Regions from separate parts of the Kocuria nitroreducens genome, predicted to be linked through region 1. Evidence: riboswitches for the same ligand, from Rfam matches in the RefSeq annotation. Region 1 holds a riboswitch; the other holds the start of a gene.
What was found. Region 1 has a riboswitch for S-adenosylmethionine ahead of ACFYE1_RS07800 (methylenetetrahydrofolate reductase). Riboswitches for the same ligand answer to the same signal wherever they lie in the genome.
Positions count from the first base shown of each region.

Region 2: linked by a shared signal. The riboswitch ahead of ACFYE1_RS03600 (MetQ/NlpA family ABC transporter substrate-binding protein) and the one ahead of ACFYE1_RS07800 (methylenetetrahydrofolate reductase) in region 1 are both predicted to bind S-adenosylmethionine.

Region 1 covers NZ_JBHZTC010000009.1:37,866-49,074, reverse strand. Annotated here, with positions in the region: gene ACFYE1_RS07810 (ABC transporter ATP-binding protein) at 1-358, shown strand, start outside; gene metE (5-methyltetrahydropteroyltriglutamate--homocysteine S-methyltransferase) at 432-2,837, opposite strand; gene ACFYE1_RS07800 (methylenetetrahydrofolate reductase) at 2,893-3,819, opposite strand; SAM riboswitch class I at 3,892-3,998, opposite strand; gene ACFYE1_RS07795 (glycosyltransferase) at 4,202-5,194, shown strand; gene ACFYE1_RS07790 (hypothetical protein) at 5,191-6,600, shown strand; gene ACFYE1_RS07785 (ArsR/SmtB family transcription factor) at 6,647-7,003, shown strand; gene ACFYE1_RS07780 (SRPBCC family protein) at 7,007-7,489, shown strand; gene ACFYE1_RS07775 (SRPBCC family protein) at 7,515-8,012, shown strand; gene ACFYE1_RS07770 (adenylosuccinate synthase) at 8,491-9,777, shown strand; gene ACFYE1_RS07765 (DUF202 domain-containing protein) at 9,852-10,220, opposite strand; gene ACFYE1_RS07760 (YidH family protein) at 10,222-10,608, opposite strand; gene ACFYE1_RS07755 (carbon-nitrogen hydrolase family protein) at 10,817-11,209, shown strand, end outside.
Region 2 covers NZ_JBHZTC010000004.1:66,517-77,725, reverse strand. Annotated here, with positions in the region: gene rpsB (30S ribosomal protein S2) at 42-986, shown strand; gene tsf (translation elongation factor Ts) at 1,097-1,927, shown strand; gene pyrH (UMP kinase) at 2,159-2,932, shown strand; gene frr (ribosome recycling factor) at 3,059-3,616, shown strand; gene ACFYE1_RS03630 (phosphatidate cytidylyltransferase) at 3,616-4,572, shown strand; gene ACFYE1_RS03625 (DivIVA domain-containing protein) at 4,598-5,206, shown strand; gene ACFYE1_RS03620 (DUF485 domain-containing protein) at 5,371-5,751, shown strand; gene ACFYE1_RS03615 (solute symporter family protein) at 5,755-7,386, shown strand; gene ACFYE1_RS03610 (GlsB/YeaQ/YmgE family stress response membrane protein) at 7,607-7,879, shown strand; gene dxr (1-deoxy-D-xylulose-5-phosphate reductoisomerase) at 8,024-9,289, shown strand; SAM riboswitch class IV at 9,336-9,452, shown strand; gene ACFYE1_RS03600 (MetQ/NlpA family ABC transporter substrate-binding protein) at 9,553-10,446, shown strand; gene ACFYE1_RS03595 (methionine ABC transporter ATP-binding protein) at 10,443-11,209, shown strand, end outside.

The DNA.
Region 1 (11,209 bases):
CACCGTGGTCGGCGCCCGCGGCCACCGCTTCTCCGGCGGCGAGCAGCAGCGCCTGGCCATCGCCCGGACCGTGCTGCGCAATCCGCCCGTGCTGGTCCTCGACGAGGCCACCAGCGCACTGGACAACACCACCGAGGCACAGGTCCAGGAGGCCCTCGACCGGCTGGCCGCCGACCGCACCACCCTGACCATCGCCCACCGGCTCTCCACGGTCGAGAACGCCGACCAGGTGGTGGTGCTCGAGGCCGGCCGCATCGTCGAACGGGGCGCGCCGCGGGAGCTGCGCGAGGCCGGCGGTCCGTTCACCCTGCTGGCCGCGCGGCCCGCCCCGGTCGGCGACCACGCCGCGGCCCTCTGACCCGCGGGAGCCCGCACGACCACGGATCCTCGTGGTCGTGCGGGCTCCCGCGGGCCAGCCGGTGCGCCCGGGGTCAGCCGCGCGTGCCGTGCTGGACGATCAGCGGCCGGCCGGCGGGCTGCGCCACCCGCTCGCGCGCGGTCCGGGCCGCCGCCACGAGGTGCTCCAGCGACGCCGTCGTCTCCTCGTAGCCGCGGGTCTTCAGACCGCAGTCCGGGTTGACCCACAGGGTCCGCGCCGGGACGTGCTCGAGGGCCCGCTCGAGCAGCTGCTCGATCTCCTCCTGGGAGGGCACGCGCGGGGAGTGGATGTCCCACACGCCGGGCCCGATGCCGCGGGAGAATCCGGCGGCCTCGAGGTCCGTCAGCACCTCCATCCGGGACCGGGCCGCCTCGATGCTCGTGACGTCGGCGTCCAGGCCGTCGATCGCCCCGACCACCTCGCCGAACTCCGAGTAGCACAGGTGGGTGTGGATCTGGGTCTCGTCCCGCACGCCCGAGGTGGCCAGGCGGAACGCGTCCACCGACCAGGCGAGGTAGGCGGGCTGGTCCGCGCGGCGCAGCGGCAGGAGCTCCCGCAGCGCCGGCTCGTCCACCTGGATGATCCCGATCCCGGCGGCCTCGAGGTCCGCGACCTCGTCCCGCAGCGCGAGCGCCACCTGGTTCGCCGTCTCGCCGAGCGGCTGGTCGTCCCGCACGAAGGACCACGCGAGGATCGTCACCGGGCCCGTCAGCATGCCCTTGACCGGCCGGTCGGTGAGGGACTGGGCGTGGCCGATCCACGGCACCGTGAACGCCTCGCCGCGCAGGCCCTCGCCCTCCCGGCTGACGTCGCCCCACAGGATCGAGGGGCGGGTGCAGCGGGAGCCGTAGGACTGCACCCAGCCGTGGACGGTGGTCGCGAAGCCGTCGAGGTGCTCCGCGAAGTACTGGACCATGTCGTTGCGCTCCGCCTCGCCGTGCACCAGCACGTCCAGGCCCAGCTCCTCCTGCAGCCGCACCACCCGCTCGATCTCCTCCCGCAGGAAGGCGTCGTACTGGGCGTCGGTGAGGGCGCCGGCGCGGTGCCGGGCGCGGGCGGCACGGACCTCGCCGGTCTGCGGGAACGAGCCGATCGTGGTGGTGGGCAGTGGGGGCAGGGGCCCGGACGCCGTGAAGGACCGGCCCTCCTGCGCGGCCCGGCGGACCGCCGCGGCCGTCCGCCCGATGTCCGCGGCGGTCAGCGACCCGGCGCGCTCGCGGACGGCCGCGTCGTGGACCCCCGCCGCGTCCTGCCGGGTGCGGCGGGCCTCGGCCGCCTCGGCCAGCTGCTCCGCGACCGCCTCCGGCCCGGCGGCGAGACCGCGGGCCAGGGTGACGATCTCGCCGACCTTCTGATCGGCGAAGGCGAGCCAGCTCCGCAGCTGCGGGTCCAGCCGGGTCTCCTCGGCCACGTCGTGCGGGACGTGGAACAGGGACGTGGAGGAGGCCACGGACACCTGGGCACCCCCGCGGGCCAGCTCCGCGAGCTGGTCGAGCCGGCCGGCCAGGTCGGCCCGCCACACGTTGTGCCCGTCCACGGCGCCGGCCACGAGCACGGCGGAGTCCTCGCCCTGGAAGAACTCCAGCTCCTCGGGCGTGGGGACCCCGCCCTTGACGAGGTCGAGGTGCAGGGCCTCCACCCCGGAGCAGGCCAGCGGGTGCAGCAGCGGCCCGGGGGAGCCGTAGGAGGTGGTGACGAACAGCTGCGGGCGCCCGGCCACGGCCGTCAGGGTCGTGTAGGCGTCCCACACGGACGCGGCGAGCTGCTCGGCGGGGACGTCCTGGTCCGCCACGAGGGCCGGCTCCTCCAGCTGCACCCAGTCCGCGCCGGCCGCGCGCAGCTCCTGCAGCAGCTGCGCGTACACGGGCAGCAGCTCGGGGAGCCGCTGCAGCGGGTCAAAGCCCGCAGGGGCGTCGTCGTCGGCCTTGGCGAGGAGGAGGAAGGACACGGGGCCCACGAGGACCGGCCGGACGCTGAATCCGTGCGCGGCTGCGCGGCGGACGTCGGCCACCAGCCGGTCGGCGGTGGCGCGGAACGGGGTTCCCGGGCCGATCTCGGGCACGAGGTAGTGGTAGTTGGTGTCGAACCACTTGGTCAGCTCGAGCGGGGCGCGCCCGGCGTCGCCGCGGGCGAGCACGAAGCCCGCGTCGAGGTCGAGCCGGCCCTGGGCGTCGGCGAGGTCGGCGAAGCGGGACGGGACCGCGCCGAGGGCCACGGTGGTGTCCAGCACCTGGTCGTAGAGGGGGAACGCCGCGGGCAGGGACGAGTCCTGGGCGCCGAGGCCCAGCTCCACGAGCCGGCGGTGGGTCGCCAGCTGCAGGTCGGCGGCCGCCGACTCGAGCTCCTCGCGGGTCGAGCGCCCGGCCCAGTAGGCCTCGAGGGCCTTCTTCAGCTCGCGGCGGCGGCCGATCCGGGGGTAACCGGTGATGGTGGCGGCGGGGAACGGGACAGTGGTCATGCGGATCTCCTGAAGAAGTGTCGGTGGTCGTGCGGAACGGTGGTGCGGTGCGTGCTCAGGCGGGGAGCAGCAGGTCGTCGAGCGGGACGGGCACGTGCGGCACGCGCGGGAGGTCCACGTGCTCCAGCAGGTCGAGCACGGCCGGGTGCTCGTTGAAGGTGTAGAGGTGCAGGCCGGGGGCACCGGCGTCCAGGGCGGCCCGGGCCAGCCGTGCTGCGAAGGCCACGCCGGCGCGGTGCCGCTCGGCAGGACCGGGCGCGTCCTCCAGCGCGGCGGCCAGACCGGGGTGGGGTGCCAGACCGGCCAGCCGGCACAGCGTCCGCAGCCGCCGCGGGTCGGTGACCGGCATGATCCCCGGGACGATCGGGATGGTCACCCCCGCCGCACGCGCCGCCGCGACCAGGCGCTCGTAGCGCTGCGGGCGGAAGTAGACCTGCGTGATGGCGAAGTCCGCCCCGGAGCGCTGCTTGGCCAGCAGCACCTCGACGTCGTGCCGGAACGAGGGCGACTCCGCGTGCCGGGTCGGATAGGCTGCCACGCCCACAGCGAGCCGGCCGGCCGCCAGAGCCGCGGTGTGGCGCTGCTCGACCTCGCGCACCAGCTCCACGAGCTCGCCGGCGTGCCGGAGCTCGCCCGGCTCCGCCCCCGGGTCCAGGTCCCCGCGCAGGGCCAGGACGCCCCGGACCCCGCGGCGGACCAGCGCGGCCACGGTCTGCTCCAGCTCGGCCCGGGTGCTGCCGACGCACGTCAGGTGCGCCAGGGGCCGCAGGCTCGTGCGGGCCAGGAGGTGGTCGAGCAGGGCGAGCGAGCCGTCCCGGCGCCGCTCGTCACCGTTGTACGTCACCGAGACGTGGTCGGGACAGGTCGGCTCGAGCGCCTCGATGGTCTGCAGCAGCGTGTCGGCGCTCGCCGCGCTGCGCGGTGGATAGAGCTCGTAGGACAGGGACGGCGGCGCCGGCCGGGCGGTCGGGCGTGGGGTCACGTTCTTCCTCCAAGGGTCACCCCGAGGGAGGGCAGCAGCCGTTCCTCGGGGTGGACCCGGGAGGCTGCGACAGCTCCATCGGTCCTGGCGGGAGCACCGTTCCGCGGACCCCGTGGCGGGGGCGCGGATGGTTGCTGCGGCGTCGACGAGCCAGGTCTCTCGGCCGCTCTGGATAGATGCAGGACCCATTCCAGCGGCTGTCCCGCCGTGCTGCCAAGTGCGGGCGCCCAGAAGACGCCGGTGCGCCGACTGTGACGACCGCGGCGTCACAGGACGCAACACGGACGCACGGTGACGCACGGGCGGCGGCCCGCGGTCCCGCGCCCCGCGCCCGCTCGTCATAATGGACGAGCCCGCCCCCCGACCGCAGGAACGAGTGCCCATGCTCTCCACCCCCCGCATCGTCGCCGTCGTGCCCTGCCACAACGAGGAGACGGCGGTCGCCCGGGTCGTGACCGACCTGCTCGCCGCGGTGCCCGGCATCGAGGTGCACGTCTACGACAACTGCTCGACCGACGGCACCGCCGAGGCCGCACGGCGTGCGGGGGCGCACGTGCGGCGCGAGGAGGAGAAGGGCAAGGGCAATGTGGTCCGGCGCGCATTCGCGGACCTCGACGCCGACGTCTACGTGCTCATCGACGGCGACGACACCTACGACGTGGCCGACGTCCCCGCCCTCATCGAGACGCTGCTGGCCGGGCCCTACGACCACGTGGTGGGCGTGCGCCGACAGGTCACCGGCACCGCCTACCGGTCGGGGCACGAGTCCGGCAACAGGTTCTTCAACGCGCTCGTCACCTTCGCCTTCCGCCGGAAGGTCTCCGACATGTTCAGCGGCTACCGGGTCTTCTCGCGCCGCTTCGTCAAGTCCTTCCCCGGCCTCTCCCGGGGCTTCGAGATCGAGACGGAGCTGACCGTGCACGCCGTCAACGCGCGGATGCCGCAGACCGAGGTCGCCGTCGGCTTCCGCGACCGGGCGGAGGGGAGCGAGAGCAAGCTGCGGACCTACCACGACGGCTTCCGCATCCTGGGCGTCTTCGGGCAGCTGCTCTTCCACGAGCGCCCGTTCCTCGTCACCGGCGCCGTCTCGCTGACGCTGTTCCTGCTGAGTCTGGTCCTCGGCCTCCCCGTGGTCGCGGAGTTCGCGAGCACCGGCCTCGTCCCCCGCTTCCCGACGGCCTTCCTGGCCGCCTCCCTGGTGATCCTGGCCGGGGTGTTCCTGCTCATGGGCGTGCTGCTGAGCGGCCAGGCCAAGATCCGCCGGGAGACCTCCCGGCTGTTCTACCTGCGGCAGCCGGCTCCGCCGTGGAGCGGTGGGGACGGACCGGACGGGGCCGGACCCCGCGACGCGGAGCACCGGCGGCAGCTCCCGTGAGCGCGGGACGGGAGGGGCTGCGGTCGCGACTGGCCCCCCTGCTGCCCTGGGCCCAGGGCCTCGGGATGCTCCTGGTCCTGCAGTTCGCCCTGTTCGGGCTGCTGACGGCGGCCCAGGCGGTGCCGGACCGGCCCATCGTCGAGAACCTGCTGGCGGCGGTCGAGGACGGCACCTACGGCCCCCACGGGACGATCGACCGGATGGGCGGCCCCGCGGACACCTTCACCGAGTGCGTCGTGGCGGGCACGGGCCTGGGGGCGTCCCCGGAGGAGTCCGCGTTCAGCCGGGCGGTCCGGATGCCCCGGCTCGCCACCTGCGGCGGCGGCCCGGAGCAGCTGCGGGCCCTCTCCGAGGGGGCCGTGCTCACCGACAACGACTACTACAAGTACTGGGCCGGCTACACCGTGCTCACCCGCCCCGTGCTGGCGCTGACCGGTCTCGAGGGCCTCCGGATCGTCTCGGGCACCCTGATGGTGCTCGCCCTGGGCGGGGCGTTCCTCGCCGTCCGCGCCCGGACCTCCACCGCCGTGGCCCTGGCCCTGACCCTGCCCTACCTGGCAGGGACCAACCTGCTGTCCACGCCCTCGACCTCCTTCAGCCAGTCGATCTCCATCGCCTTCATCTTCCTCTCGGTGGTCCTCGCCGCGCTCGGGGCGGGGCGCTCGCCCCGGACGGCGCACGCGGGGGTGGCGCTGGGGGCGGCGCTGTTCTGCTTCGTCGACCTCCTCACGACCCCCGCCGTGCCGTGGGCGATGTCCGCGTTCGTGGTCGGCGCGGCGGTCTGGTGCCGCACGGGGGCACTGCGGGAGACCGTCGTGGCCGTGCTGCTGAGCGGCCTGGTCTGGCCGGTGGCCTTCGCCGTCACGTGGCTCGCCCGCTGGGTCATCGCCGGTGCCTTCCTGGGCGTCCCGGCCACCCTGGAGGTGGTCCGCCGCAACGTCGGGATCCGGACCGGGGGCGACCACTCGGGGGTCTCCGAGGCGTTCGGCGCGGGCGTGCGCCGCAACCTCGTCTACTGGTGGGAGGTCGTGCCCACCTCGGGGCTGGTGCTGACCGGCTGCCTGCTCGCGGCGGGCGTGGGCCTGGTCCTGGCGCTGCGCCGGGGAGGGCCCGCCCGGTGGATGGTCGCCGCCGTCCTGGCCCTGCCCGCCCTGGCCGTGCCCTTCTGGTACACGGTGCTCAGCAACCACTCCCAGATCCACGCGTTCTTCGTCAACCGCGGGGTGGCGGCCGCGCTGGCCGTCGTCGCCGCCGCCTGCCTGGCCGCGGCCGTGCGGCCGCGCACGGCAACCGGGGCGCCGCAGGCCGGGCCGTCGCAGCTCTCCACGGAGCGCGCGGAGCCCGGGGAGACCCCCGCCCGTCACGATCCGGTCTCGGGTCTTGCCGGGACCGCGCAGGAGACCTAACCTTTAACAACCAACAGATTGATCAAGGAATCAGTTGACAAACACCGTGGACCCCGGCGACGACGACCTCCTCGACAAGGCCTTCCTGGCCCTCGCCGACCCGGTCCGCCGCCGCATCGTCGCCCGGCTCAGCCGCGGACCGGCCACGGTCACCGAACTGGCGGAACCCTTCGCGATCTCCATCCAGGCGGTCTCGAAGCACATCCAGGTCCTCGAGCAGGCGCAGCTCGTCACACGCACCCGTGACGCCCAGCGCCGGCCCGTCCACCTGGACCCTGCACGGCTCGAGGCGCTCACGACGTGGATCGACCGCTACCGGCTGGTCCGGGAGGAGCAGTTCCGCCGCCTCGACGCCGTGCTCGACACCCGAGCCGCGGACCGCGGCGAGCACACCCAGGACTGAACCATGGGACACCCCTTGCACCTGACCGTCCCCGACGGCCTGCCCTTCATCGACTTCGAGCGCGAGTTCGACCACCCCGTGGCCGACGTCTTCCGCGCCCACGCCGACCCGGCCCTGCTGCGGGAGTGGCTCGGCCCCCGCGGCACGCACGTGGAGGTCGACTCCTACGACTTCCGCAGCGGCGGCGCCTACGAGTACCACCACACCGGCCCGGACGGCGTCTCCTACGCGTTCCGCGGCATCCTGCACACCGTGCGCGAGAACGAGCTCGTGGTCCAGACCTTCGAGTTCGGGGGCTACCCCGACGTGGTCGACCTCGAGTTCCTGCGCTTCGAGGACCTCGGGGACGGACGGTGCCGGCTGGTCGGCCACGCCGTCTACCCCACCCAGGAGGCCCGCGACGGCATGGCCGGCTCCGGCATGGAGAGCGGCATGTCCGACGGCTACGAGCGGCTCGAAGAGCTGCTCGCCTCCCGGGTCCGCTGAGCCGCCCGCCACCGAGGAGCCCGTCATGACCAACACCCTGCACGTCACGGCGCCCGAGGGCGTCCCCTGCGTCGACTACTCCCGCGAGTTCGACGCTCCCGCCGCCGAGGTCTTCCGCGCCCACGCGGACCCGGAGCTGTATCGGCAGTGGATCGGTCCGCGAGGGCTCGAGACCCGGATCGACGGCTTCGACTGCCGCAGCGGCGGGTCCTACCGGTTCGTCCAGCGGGGCGCGGGAGGCGGTGACGAGTACGCCTTCCACGGCGTCTTCCACACCGTCCGGCGGGACGCCCTCATCGTCCAGACGTTCGAGTTCGAGGGCTGGCCGGACGTGGTCACGCTCGAGTTCTCGACGTTCGAGGACCTGCCCGGCGGGCGCTCCCGGCTCACGGGCCGGTCCGTCCACCCGTCCGTCGAGTCGCGCGAGCAGTACCTGGCCACCGGCATGGAGGCGGGGATGGCCGAGGGCTACGACCGGCTGGAGGAACTGCTGTCCGGGCGATCCGCGCAGGACGGGGCCTGACCCGGCACGACCTCCCGGCCGACCACGGCAGTCCGTGCTCGGCCGGGAGCCCGTGCTCCGTCGCGGGAACAGTGCTCCGCCCACCGGCCGGGGGTCCGCGGGGCGGCGCGGGACGATCTGCGAGTCCGGGGCGAGCCCCCGGACGACGAGGCCCGTGGCGCCCACGGTGCTGCGCAGCACGACAGCACGGCGGAGGACGGGGACCCGGCCGGGGTCCTCGTGGACGGCGAACCCATGAGCATCGGGGGTATCGGACCGCGGTGGTCCCCGGACGGGGCGGCGGAGTGCCTGCCCCGGGTCACGGGCCGCTAGACTTGCACGGTACGAGCCCCTGGGTCTCCTCCCGCCGGCGCCGCGCCGCCTCGGGCGTGCGGACGGGAGCGGGCCGACGCAGGGGCGTTGTCGTGCCCGGCCGGTGCGCGCCTCCGCCGGGTCCCGCGGGGGAAGTCCCGTTCCATCCAGGCAGGAGAGTCGTTCAATGCCAGCAATCGTGATCGTCGGCGCCCAGTGGGGCGACGAGGGCAAGGGCAAGGCCACCGACCTGCTGGGAGGCCGCGTGGACTACGTGGTCAAGCCCAACGGCGGCAACAACGCCGGGCACACCGTGGTGGTGGGCGGCGACAAGTTCGAGCTCAAGCTCCTGCCGGCGGGCATCCTCAGCCCCAACGCCGTCCCCGTGATCGGCAACGGCGTCGTCGTCAATCCCCAGGCCCTCTTCGAGGAGATCGACGGGCTCGAGGCGCGCGGGGCGGACACCTCACGGCTGCGGATCTCCGCGAACGCCCACCTGGTGGCCCCGTACCACCAGACGATGGACCAGGTCTCGGAGCGCTTCCTCGGCAAACGGGCGATCGGCACCACGGGCCGCGGCATCGGCCCCGCCTACATGGACAAGGTCGGCCGGCTCGGCATCCGCGTCCAGGACGTCCTGGACGAGTCGATCCTGCGGCAGAAGATCGAAGGGGCCCTGCGCCAGAAGAACGAGCTGCTCGTGAAGCTCTACAACCGCCGGGACATCGACGTCGAGGAGGTCGTGCAGTACTTCCTGGGCTACGCCGACCGGCTCGCCCCGATGATCGTGGACTCCACGTACCTCCTGAACCAGGCGCTCGACGAGGACAAGGTGGTCCTCATGGAGGGCGGCCAGGCGACCTTCCTCGACGTCGACCACGGCACCTACCCCTTCGTGACGTCCTCCAATCCCACTGCGGGCGGCGCGTCCGTGGGCTCGGGCATCGGGCCGACCCGCATCACCCGGGCGATCGGCATCATCAAGGCCTACACCACCCGCGTGGGCGCCGGGCCGTTCCCCACCGAGCTCTTCGACGCGATGGGCGAGCAGCTGCGCACCACCGGCGGGGAGTTCGGTGTCAACACCGGCCGCCCCCGCCGCACCGGCTGGTACGACGCCGTGATGGCGCGCCACGCCTCCCGGATCAACGGCTTCACCGACTACTTCCTCACCAAGCTCGACGTCCTCACCGGCATCGAGCAGATCCCGGTCTGCGTGGCCTACGACGTCGACGGCGTCCGGCACGACGAGATGCCGATGACCCAGACAGAGTTCCACCACGCCCAGCCGATCTTCGAGCACTTCGACGGGTGGGAGGAGAACATCACCGGCTGCCGCACCCTGGAGGACCTGCCGGCGAACGCCCGGGCCTACGTCGAGGCGCTCGAGTCGATGAGCGGCACGCGCATGTCGGCCATCGGCGTGGGCCCGGACCGCGACGACACCATCGTGGTGCGCGACCTCGTCGACTGACCCGTCAGCCCGCCCGCGAGGTCGCCGTGCCGGCGCGCCGTCGGCACGGGCGACCCTGACCCCGCGGGGGAGGCTCAGACGAGGACCAGCACCACCCAGATGCCGAGGCTGCCGAGCGCGAGCATCGCGGCCGAGGTGGCCAGCACGGCGCCGACCTCGGGCTCGGTGCCGTCCTCGGCGATGCCCCGGGCGCTGCGGACGTAGCGGGAGCGCTGCGTGAGGTAGATGGCCGCCGCCGTGACGACGGCCAGACCGAACAGCACCAGCACGAACGGCCCGTGGTGCGGCAGCCAGCGCAGGAAGACCGCCGAGACCACCACGAAGGACATCAAGGTCCGGCCCCAGGCCATCGTGGTCCGCTCCGGCTGCAGCCCGGGGTCCCCGTGCGGCGGCCGCGGAGGATCCGGGGGACCCGGCGGGCGGCGGAGCAGCGTGCGCGGCATCTCAGCCCTGCAGGACGACGACGACGAGCACTCCGGCCGCGATCGCCCCGCCCACCGCGAGCACCGGTGCGATCAGGGGCAGGGGCAGCGGGGCCTGGCGCCGCATGCTCCGCTCCACCCCGATCCAGCGGAACGTGGCGCCCGCGCTGACGAGCATGCTCAGCACCAGCAGGACGATCGCGAGGAACTTCCGGATGCCGTCGTCGAACAGGTCCGCGGTGAACGCCTCGATGGCGATGCCGCCGGCCAGGAACGCGAGCGCGGTCCGGATCCAGGCGAGGAACGTGCGCTCGTTGGCCAGCGTGAACCGCGGATCGGGCTCGATCCCGCCGCCGAGCACCCGGTCGCCCAGCCGGCGCCGTCCCGGGGTCTCGGACTGCTCGCCCATCGCCTGCCCTTCGCTCGCCCGGTCGTCTCACGACCCATCCTGTCACGGCGCCCGGTCCGGGCCGGCGGTGCCCGATCCGCCGGACCTCGCTGACCATGACGGAGACGGCCCGGGCGGTCCGTGCGCGGCGGCTACAGTGGGCGCAGCGGCGCCGCCGGCACACCACGCCGGGCGCCCCGGACCCGTCGCCGCCCCGAGGAGGACACCCGTGAAGATCGCCGTCGGACAGTTCGCACCCACCGCCGACACGGCCGAGAACCTGCGGACCATGCGCCGGCTGGCCGAGCAGGCCGCGGCCGGCGCGGCGCAGCTGGTGGTGTTCCCGGAGGAGGCCATGTTCTCCGAGCGGCTCATCGGGGAGGACTTCGAGGACCTGGTCCTGCGCGGCTGGTCGGGGTTCGTCCAGCAGCTGTCCTTCCTGGCCGCGGAGACCGGCGTCGCCGTGATCGCGGGCGGCTACGAGGGCTCCGCCGACGGGCGCCCCTACAACACGCTCGTGGCCGTGGACGCGCAGGGCGCGATCCTCGGCACGTACCGCAAGCTCCACCTCTACGACGCCTTCAGCCACCGGGAGTCCGACCGGATCCGCCCGGGGGACAAG
Region 2 (11,209 bases), on a different contig from region 1:
CGTCGTCGCACGCCCTCCCGCACGAGAGACCAGGAGACGACATGTCCGTCGTTACCATGCGCCAGCTCCTCGACAGCGGCGTGCACTTCGGCCACCAGACCCGCCGCTGGAACCCGAAGATGAAGCGCTTCATCTTCACCGAGCGCAACGGCATCTACATCATCGACCTCCAGCAGTCGCTGTCCTTCATCGACCGCGCCTACGAGGCCGTCAAGACCACCGTGGCCCACGGCGGCACCATCCTCTTCGTCGGCACCAAGAAGCAGGCCCAGGAGGCCATTGCCGAGCAGGCCACCCGCGTGGGCATGCCCTACGTGAACCACCGCTGGCTCGGCGGCATGCTCACCAACTTCGCCACGGTCTCCAAGCGCATCGAGCGCATGAAGGAGCTCGAGGAGATCGACTTCGACGACGTCGCCGGCTCGCAGTACACCAAGAAGGAGCTCCTGCTCCTGCGCCGCGAGAAGGAGAAGCTGGAGCGCACACTCGGCGGCATCCGCAACCTCACCAAGGCCCCGTCCCTGATCTGGATCGTGGACACCAAGAAGGAGCACCTCGCGGTGGACGAGGCCCAGAAGCTGGGCATCCCCGTCGTCGCGATCCTCGACACCAACTGCGACCCCGACGAGGTCGCCTTCCCGATCCCCGGCAACGACGACGCGATCCGCTCCGTCAACCTGCTGACCCGCGTGATCGCCGACGCCGTGGCCGAGGGCCTCATGGAGCGCCACAACAAGAAGTCCGGCGGCGCCGACCAGGCCGCCGAGCCGATGGCCGAGTGGGAGCGCGAGCTGCTCGAGCAGCACGCCGCCGAGCAGACCGCCGCCACGGAGGCTCCGGCCGAGACCGCTGCCCCGGCCGAGACCGAGACCGCGGCTGCGACCGAGGCTCCGGCCGAGACCGCTGTCGCGACCGAGGCTCCGGCCGAGACCGAGACCGCGGCTGCGACCGAGGCTCCGGCCGAGACCGAGACCGCCGCCGAGTAGTCTCCGTCCACCGTCCGATTCCCCCGGCGGGGCACCGTCCCCGCCCGGTGCCGGCCGGGGCGGGCCCACGCCCGCCCCGGCCGGCACCACCGACCGAGTGAGGAGTTTCCATGGCGAACTACACCGCCACCGAGATCAAGGCCCTGCGCGAGCGCACCGGCGCCGGCATGCTCGACGTCAAGAAGGCGCTCGACGAGGCCGACGGCGACCTCCAGAAGGCCCAGGAGATCATCCGCGTCAAGGGCCTCAAGGGCGTCACCAAGCGCGAGGGCCGGGCCACGGCCGAGGGCCTCGTCGCCGCGCGCGTCGAGGGCACCGTCGGGTACATGGTCGAGGTCAACTCCGAGACCGACTTCGTGGCGAAGTCCGCCCCGTTCGTCGAGTTCGGCAACAAGGTGCTCGACGCCGCCGTGGCCGCCGATGCCACCACGCTCGAGTCCCTCATGGACGCCCAAGCCGACGGCAAGGCCGTCTCCGAGCTCGTCACCGAGACCGGTGCCCTGCTCGGGGAGAAGGTCGTCGTCCGCCGCATCGCCCGCGTCGAGGGCGACAACGTGGCCGTCTACCTGCACAAGACCTCCAAGGACCTGCCGGCGCAGGTCGGCGTGCTGCTGGCCGTCGCCGGTGCCGACGCAGGACAGGTCGCCCACGACGTCGCCGTGCACATCGCCGCGATGTCCCCGACCTTCCTCTCCCAGGAGGACGTGCCCGCCGAGACCGTCGAGTCGGAGAAGCGCGTCGCCGAGGAGACCGCCCGCGCCGAGGGCAAGCCGGAGAAGATCCTCCCGAACATCATCAACGGCCGGCTCAAGGGCTACTTCAAGGACGTCGTCCTGCTCGACCAGGACTTCGCCAAGGACTCCAAGAAGACCGTCGGCAAGGTGCTCGAGGAGGCCGGCGCGACCGCCACGGCCTTCGCCCGCTTCCGCGTCGGCGCCTGACCGGGTCCCGCCCCGGGCGCCGCGCCCGCTCCGCGGAGGGGGCGTTCCTGCACCGCAGGAACGCCTCCTCCGTCGTTCCTGGCCCCACCTGCGACGACGTCCGCGAGGCCCCGGGCGCGGGCGTCGGGGGGCAGGCGTGTTCTGTATGCTGAGGGAGGCCCGCCCCCGAGCCAGCTGCACCCTCGCGGGGCCGAGCCGGTCCACGCAGCTCCGTCGTCGCCGGGAGGAACCATGCCCACCACTTCTGCCTCCGAGATCAAGGACGAGGCCCTGCGCCTGAGCAGGGACCCCCGGGTGGCCCCCGTCCGCCGCCGGGTCCTGCTCAAGCTCTCGGGAGAGGTCTTCGGCGGCGGCTCCATCGGGGTGGACACGCGCGTGGTCCGTGACATCGCCGAGCAGATCGCGGCCACCGTGGGCCAGGTCGAGACCGCCATCGTGGTGGGCGGCGGCAACTTCTTCCGCGGCGCGGAGCTCTCCCAGGCCGGCATGGACCGCTCCCGGGCGGACTACATGGGAATGCTGGGCACCGTCATGAACTGCCTGGCCCTGCAGGACTTCCTCGAGCAGTGCGGGGTCGACACCCGGGTGCAGTCCGCGATCAAGATGGAGCAGGTGGCCGAGGTCTACATCCCGCGCCGGGCCATCCGCCACATGGAGAAGGACCGCGTCGTGATCTTCGGCGCCGGCGCCGGGCTGCCCTACTTCTCCACCGACACCGTCGCGGCCCAGCGGGCCCTGGAGGTCCACGCGGACGAGGTGCTCATGGCGAAGAACGGAGTGGACGGCGTCTACACCGCCGACCCCCGCACCAACCCGGACGCCCAGCGGCTGTCCGCCCTCACCTACGGCGAGGCCCTCGCCCGCGACATCCGGGTCATGGACCAGACGGCTTTCAGCCTGTGCCGCGACAACGACGTGACCATGCGCGTCTTCGGTATGGAGGGTGAGGGCAACGTCACCCGCGCCATCCTCGGGGAGCAGATCGGCACCCTCGTCACCGCGTGAGCCGGCGCGGGACGGCCCCCGGCTAGACTGGGGCCAGCACGGCCGGGCGGCGCGGTTCCCGCGCGGCGACCGGCCGAACCGACCCAGCGCGGAGGACTCCGTGCGACCCGACGAAGGAGCCCCTACGTGATCTCAGAGACCATGTCCGAAGCGAAGACCAAGATGGGCAAGGCCGTCGACGGCGCCAAGGAGGACTTCGCCGCGGTCCGCACGGGCCGGGCCAACCCCTCCCTCTTCTCGAGCGTGCTGGTCGAGTACTACGGCACTCCCACCCCGCTCCAGCAGCTCGCCTCCTTCCAGAACCCCGAGGCGCGCACGCTGCTCATCACGCCGTACGACCGCTCGGCCCTCAACGACATCGAAAAGGCGCTGCGCAACTCGGACATCGGGGCGAACCCGGCCAACGACGGCAACGTCATCCGTGTGGTCATGCCGGAGCTGACCCAGGAGCGGCGCAAGGAGTACGTCAAGGTCGTCGGCCACAAGGCGGAGGAGGCCCGCGTCTCGGTGCGCAACATCCGCCGGCACGCCAAGGACCAGATCGAGAGGGCCGTCAAGGACGGCGACATCGGCGAGGACGAGGGCAAGCGCGCGGAGAAGGACCTCGACGCCGCGACCAAGAAGCACATCGACCAGATCGACGAGATGCTCAAGAACAAGGAAGCGGAGCTGCTGCAGGTCTGATGCCGGACCAGCCGCGACCGCACCAGGAGACGAAGGCTTCCCCGGGAACCGCTGGGGGGGCCTTCTCCCCACGTGCCCGTCCGGCGCCCGCCCCGGCCGCCGCCGCCCCGACCCCGGGACCGCCGGGGCGCCGGCACACCGCGCCCTCGCGCGCCGGCCGGAACCTGCCGGCCGCCGTGGGCGTCGCCGTGGTGCTCATCGGGACCCTGCTCGTCGGGCTGTTCGTCCAGCCCCTCGTCCTGGCCCTGTTCGCCGGGACGGCCGCCGGGATCGGAGTCTGGGAGGTCGGCCGGTCGCTGCGCTACCGCGGCATCGTCATTCCGCGGGTCCCGGCGGTGGCCGCCGGCGTGCTGATGCCTCTCGCCGCGTTCGCCGGAGGCGGCGAGACGCTCATGATGGCCGTCATCGTGGGGCTGACGCTCGTGATCGGCTGGCGGGCGCTGGGGGACCGGGACGGCATGATCCTGTCGATCATGGGCTCCGTCTTCGCCCTGGTGTGGGTGGGCTTCCTGCTCAGCATCGCCCTGCTGCTCTACCACACCGAGGCGGGCGCCTTGAAGGTGCTCACCGTCATGCTGCTGGCCGTCGGCTCGGACACGTGCGGCTACGCCGTGGGAGTGGTCTGGGGCCGCCATCCCATGGCACCGCGGATCAGCCCCAAGAAGTCCTGGGAGGGCTTCGCCGGCTCGCTGGGCGGTTCGGTGGTGGTCGGCGTCCTGTGCGCCGTCCTGCTGCTCGACCACTCCTGGTGGGAGGGCGCCGTGCTCGCCGCGGTCCTCGTGCTCGCCGCCACCGTCGGCGACTTCTCCGAGTCCATGGTCAAGCGCGAGCTGGGGATCAAGGACATGGGCACCCTCCTGCCCGGGCACGGGGGAGTGATGGACCGGATCGACTCCATCCTCTTCGCCGTCCCCGCCGGGTACCTGCTCTTCGAGCTGTTCGCCGCGAGCGCCTGAGCCGGGCGTCCAGGACCCGCAGCCCATGCCCCCCGAACGCCCCTGGATTCCGACGGCCCCCACCCGCATCCCCCGGTGCCCCGGGTCCGAGCGCGGCTACGACGTCGCCCAGGTGGACGACTTCCTGGCCGCCGTGCACTCGGCCCTGCGGGAGCCGCCGCCCGTCACCGGGCCGGAGCGCCGGCCCGGGGTCCTGCTCAGCACGCAGGTGCGCGCGGCCGTCTTCGCCGGCGCGCGGGGCGGCTACCGGCCGGCGGCCGTCGACGAGCTGCTCGACGCCGCCGAGGACGCACTCGCCGCGGCCGAGCGCGAGCGCTGCCTGCGCGCCCGGGGCCCGGAGGCCTGGCAGGAGCACCTCGACGCCCTGACCCGGCTGCTCCGGAACCGTCTCGACCGGCCGCGCACCCAACGGTTCCGGCGTCCTTCCCGGCCACGGGCCCACGGCTACTCCGCGGCGCACGTGGACGTCCTGTGCGAGCGCCTCGGCGCCCGGCTGGAGGGCACCGCAACCCTCGAGCCGGGCGAGCTGCGCCGGGCCGTCTTCCCGCCCGCGCAGGGCGAGCGCAGCTACGAGGAGCAGCAGGTGGACGCCTTCCTGGACCGCGCCGTCCAGCTGCTCCTGGCCTCGCGCTGAACCGGACCGCCGCAAGCGTCTGTGTATACATGCTGAACCGGATGTCGTCCGGAAACACCGTTCCATGTTCGTCCTGCCCCTCGAGAAGCAACTTTTGGATGTTTCACCTTGCCCCTGTGCATACAACGGCCTAGTGTGGGCCACATCACATGAGGAGGTAGCCCATGTCCAACCAGCCACCCATCGACGCCGACGACCTCGTCGCCGACGTCGACTTCCCCGCCGCCCAGCGGTCGCCCGAGTTCCAGGAGCTGCGCAAGACCCACCGCGGCTTCGTCTTCCCGCTCGCCGTCGCCTTCCTGGTCTGGTACCTGCTGTACGTGGTGCTCGCCATGTACGTCCCGCAGCTCTTCGCGATCCAGGTGATCGGCAACGTCAATCTGGGAGTGATCCTGGGTCTGCTCCAGTTCGTCACGACCTTCGCGATCACGGGCGCCTACGTGACCTTCGCCAACCGCAAGCTCGACCCGAAGGCCACGGCCATCCGGGAGCGCCTGGAGCCCAGCCTCGGCGCCCCCGGCGGCGTCCACGGACAGGAGAACTGATCGATGAATCCTCTGCACTCCGCGCTCGCGCCCATGGCGACCACCACCACGGAGACGGTCGGCACGCCCTGGATCAACATCTCCATCTTCGGCGCGTTCGTCGTCGTCACGATGGTCATCGTCCTCCGGGCCTCGAAGTCCACGGCCACCGCCGCCGACTACTACGCCGGCGGCCGCGGCTTCAGCGGCACCCAGAACGGCTTGGCCATCGCGGGCGACTACCTCTCGGCGGCGTCCTTCCTCGGCATCGTCGGCGCCATCGCCATCCAGGGCTACGACGGGTTCCTCTACTCCATCGGCTTCCTCGTGGCCTGGCTCGTGGCGCTGCTGCTGATCGCCGAGCTCCTGCGCAACACCGGCAAGTTCACGATGGCGGACGTGCTGTCCTTCCGGCTGCGCCAGCGCCCCGTGCGCGTCGCGGCCTCCATCTCCACCCTCTCCGTCTCCGCGTTCTACCTTCTGGCCCAGATGGCCGGCGCCGGTGCGCTGGTGTCCCTGCTGCTGGGCATCGGCTCGCGCGCCGGTCAGTCGCTCGTCATCGTGGTGGTGGGCGTGCTCATGATCGTCTACGTCCTCGTGGGCGGGATGAAGGGCACCACCTACGTGCAGATCATCAAGGCGGTGCTCCTGGTCTCCGGCGTGGCGGTCATGACCGTCTGGATCCTGGCGCTCTACGGCTTCAACTTCTCCTCGCTGCTCGGCGACGCGGTCGCCGTCTCCGGCAACCCGGCCATCCTCGAGCCGGGCCTGCGCTACGGGGCCACGGAGACCAGCAAGCTGGACTTCATCTCCCTGGGCCTGGCTCTCGTCTTCGGCGCCGCGGGCCTGCCCCACGTGCTGATGCGCTTCTACACGGTGCCCACGGCCAAGGAGGCCCGCACGTCCGTGGTCTGGGCGATCGGCCTGATCGGCCTGTTCTACCTCTTCACCCTCATCCTGGGCTTCGGCGCGGCGGCCCTCATCGGCGCCGAGCGGATCCAGGCGGCGCCGGGCGGCGTGAACTCCGCGGCGCCGCTGCTGGCCTTCGAGCTGGGCGGATCGCTGCTGATGGGCATCATCGCCGCGGTGGCGTTCGCCACGATCCTCGCGGTCGTGGCCGGCCTGGCCATCACGGCCTCGGCCTCCTTCGCCCACGACATCTACACCAGCGTCATCAAGAAGGGCGACTCCGATCCCCGCAAGGAGCTGCGGGTCGCGAAGACCACGGTGGTGGTCATCGGCCTCGTGTCGATCGCGGGCGGCATCGGCGCGCAGGGCCAGAACGTGGCGTTCCTCGTGGCGCTCGCCTTCGCGGTCGCGGCCTCGGCGAACCTGCCGACCATCCTGTACTCCCTGTACTGGCGGCGCTTCACCACCCGGGGCGCCGTGTGGTCGATGTACGGCGGCCTGTTCCTCTCGGTGGGCCTGATCATCTTCTCCCCGGTGATGTCCGGTACCGAGACCTCGATGATCCCCACGGCGGACTTCGCGTGGTTCCCGCTGCAGAACCCGGGCATCGTCTCGATCCCGGCCTCCTTCCTCCTCGGCTTCATCGGCTCCATGACCGAGCGCCGTCTCGAGGACCCGGTCAAGCAGTCCGAGATGGAGGTGCGCTCCCTCACAGGCATCGGTGCGGAGAAGCCCGTCGCCCACTGACGGATTCCCGCTCCCACCTGGGAGGATCCCCGGCCCGCCCGAAGCCCCGGCTTCCGGCGGGCCGGTCCGTGGCCGGAGACACGCGCGTATTCACGACAGTAAACAGACAGGTGGCTGACCGTCGACTAGTGTGGTGCGCAGAAGCAACCTCAGGGTATTCCAGGGATACTGGCCGGTTGCGTACAATGAAAGTCCCTCCCGGGACGGATAAGGAGCCATCATGGGAATCATCAGCTGGATCATCCTCGGCCTCATCGCGGGTGCCCTCGCCAAGCTCATCATGCCGGGCAGCCAGGGCGGCGGCATTATCGTCACCATCGTCCTCGGCATCGTCGGGGCCCTCCTCGGGGGCTTCCTGGGCTCGCTGATCGGCATCGGCAGCCTGGAGTCCGCGTTCGACATCGGCACCATCATCACCGCCGTCGTAGGAGCCCTCATCGTGCTCTTCATCTACGGAGCGGTCACCGGACGCAAGGGTCGCGCCACGCGCTGATCCGATCCCTTCCGTCGCCGAGGCCCCGTCCGCCCTTCCCGGGGGACGGGGCCTCGGTCCGTCCACCGGCCCGGTGCGCCGCGGGCGCCCGCAGGTCCGCCGGGGGCTCGGCGCCGGAGAGGTCCGCTGGGGGATACTGGGGGCATGACGCTCCCCGCCTCCTCGCCCCGCCCCCGCCGGACGCCCGAGCTGGCCGCCGCCGGTCCCCGCCGGATCTGCGTCCTCGGCTCGACGGGATCGATCGGCACCCAGGCCCTCGACGTCGTGCGGACCGCCCGCGAGAGCGAGGGCGCGGACCCGTTCACCGTGGTCGCCCTCGCCGCCGGAGCGCGCCACCTCGAGCTGCTCGCCGAGCAGGCCGTCGAGACCCGCGCCGCGGTCGTGGCCACGAGCGGCACCGGCCAGGACGCCACCCGCCTGGCCCGCCTGATCGCGGAACGGGCCGCGGTCGCCGGGGCGGGGCACTACCGGCCCGAGATCGTGCACGGGCCCGACGCGGCGTCCGCGGCCGCCGCCCTCCCCGACGCGGACCTCGTGCTCAACGGCATCACCGGCTCCATCGGGCTGGCCCCCACCCTGGCGGCGCTGCGGGCCGGGCACAAGCTCGCACTGGCGAACAAGGAGTCGCTGATCGCCGGCGGCGCCCTCGTCAAGGCCGCCGCCGCCGGCACCGGGGACCCCGATGCCCTGATCCCCGTGGACTCCGAGCACTCGGCGCTGGCGCAGGCCCTGCGCGGCGGCACCGCCGAGGAGGTCGACCGGCTCGTGCTGACGGCCTCGGGCGGCCCGTTCCGCGGCCGGACCCGGGCGGAGCTGGAGACGGTCACGCCGCAGGACGCGCTGCGCCACCCCACGTGGGACATGGGTCTGATGGTGACGACCAACTCGGCGTCCATGGTGAACAAGGCGCTCGAGGTGCTCGAGGCGCACCTGCTCTTCGACGTCCCCCTCGAGCGCATCGACGTGGTGGTCCACCCCCAGTCGGTCGTGCACTCCATGGTCCAGTTCGTGGACGGCTCCACCCTCGCCCAGGCCTCACCCCCGGACATGCGCCTGCCCATCGCCCTGGGTCTGGCCTGGCCCCACCGGCTGCCCGGGGCCGCGCAGCCGTGCGACTGGACGCGCGCCACCGAGTGGACCTTCGAGCCCCTCGACCCGGTGGCGTTCCCGGCCGTCGAACTCATCAAGGCCGCGGGGGAGCGGGGCGGGACCTTCCCCGCCGTGTTCAACGCGGCCAACGAGGAGGCGGTGCACGCCTTCCACGACGGCCGGATCCGGTTCCCGGCCATCGTGGACACGGTCGACGCGGTGCTGGGCGAGCACGAGGACGACGGCCCGCTGGAGCTCCAGGCCGTGCTGGCGGCCGAGCGCTGGGCCCGCCGCCGGGCCCGCGAGGTCCTCGTCCGCTGACCGGACCGGATCCGCCCCCCCGCGGCCCGTGCTAGTCTGTCGGGCGGATGACGAGTCCCAGCACGAAGCCCTGGCTTGCTGGGCGGCAACCCTCTCCCGTAGTGGGGTGCCCCAGGTGAACCATCCGGCACCGGCCATCGACGGCCGGCGGCAAGTACGGTCCGACCGCGCACGCGCCCTCCGGCGCGCCCCCGACCGTGGCCGCCGGACCCGGTGGAGCTGGTGGAGACCTCGGACACCCCGGACCCACGGAAAGGCACCACATGCGATCGCAGCGCCTCCCCTCCCTCGCCCTGGCCACGGCCCTCGGCCTCACCCTCACCGCCTGCGGCGGCTCCGCCGGGGAGTCCTCCGGTGAGGGCGTGCTCGCCGACGACAAGGTCACCATCGGCGTCGTGGGCACCGACCCGACGCACGACGCCCTCCAGCGGGTGGCCGAGGAGCAGGGCATCACCGTCGAGTACGTCGACTTCTCCGACTACAACCAGCCGAACCCCGCCACCGAGTCCGGCGACGTAGAGATGACCTGGTTCCAGCACATCCCGTTCCTCGCCGACTACAACAACGCGGCCGGGGGCTCCATCACCCCGATCGGCTCGACCTCGATCTACCCGCTGGGCCTGTACTCCAACCAGTACGACTCCGTGGAGCAGTTCCAGGAGGGCGACGAGATCGCGGTGCCCAACGACGCCGTGAACCTGTCCCGGGCCCTGCTCGTGCTCGAGGCCGCCGGCCTTGTCGAGCTGACCGGCGACACCCTCATCCCCACCGAGCTCGACGTCGACACCGAGGCCTCGACGGTGCGGGTCACCCCGGTCTCCGCGGAGCAGACGGTGCTCTCGCTCGACTCGGTGGCCGGCTCGGTCATCAACAACGACTTCCTCTCGCGGGCGGACATCGACCCGCAGTCCGCGCTCGCCCAGGACGACCCCGAGTCCGAGGGCTCCCGCGTCTACGTCAACCTCTTCACCACGACCGAGGAGCTCGCCGACGACGAGACCCTCCAGCAGGTCGCCGACCTCTACCACGAGCAGGCCGTGCTCGACGCGGAGATGACGGAGACCAAGGACACGGCCGTGCCGCTGCAGCTGGAGCAGGCGGAGCTCGAGGAGCTGACCGAGCGCTACCAGCAGGAGCTGAAGGACCAGGAGCAGTGAGCGCGGCGGTCCCCGCCGGGCCGTCCGCACCCGGGCGCCCGGACGAGGTGCTCGTCTCCTTCCGCAACGTCTCCAAGACCTTCCGCACCGGCGCGGGGCGCGCGGCGCGCGAGGTGGTGGCGGTCGACGACGTCAGCCTCGACGTCCGCCGCGGCGAGATCTTCGGGGTGATCGGCTACTCCGGAGCGGGCAAGTCCACCCTCGTGCGTCTGATCAACGGGCTCGAGCCCGTGTCCTCCGGCTCCCTGACCGTGGAGGGCTTCGAGGTGGCGGGCCGGCGCGAGACCGAGCTGGCGCCCGTCCGGCAGGAGATCGGCATGATCTTCCAGCAGTTCAACCTCTTCACCTCCCGCACCGTCGCGGGCAACGTCGAGTACCCCCTCAAGCGGGCCGGCTGGCCGAAGGAGAAGCGCCGGGCCCGGGTGGCCGAGCTGCTCGAGTTCGTGGGCCTGTCCGCGCGCGCCGGCAACTACCCGGAGCAGCTCTCCGGGGGGCAGAAGCAGCGCGTGGGCATCGCCCGCGCCCTGGCGACCAGCCCGAAGCTGCTCCTGGCCGACGAGTCGACGAGCGCCCTCGACCCGGAGACCACGCAGGAGGTCCTGCAGGTGCTGCAGCGGGTCAACCGGGAGCTGGGGATCACGATCGTGATCATCACCCACGAGATGGACGTGGTCCGGGCCATCGCCGACCGCGTGGCCGTGATGCAGGACGGGATGGTCGTGGAGCACGGCTCCACCGTGGACATCTTCGCCCGGCCCAGCAC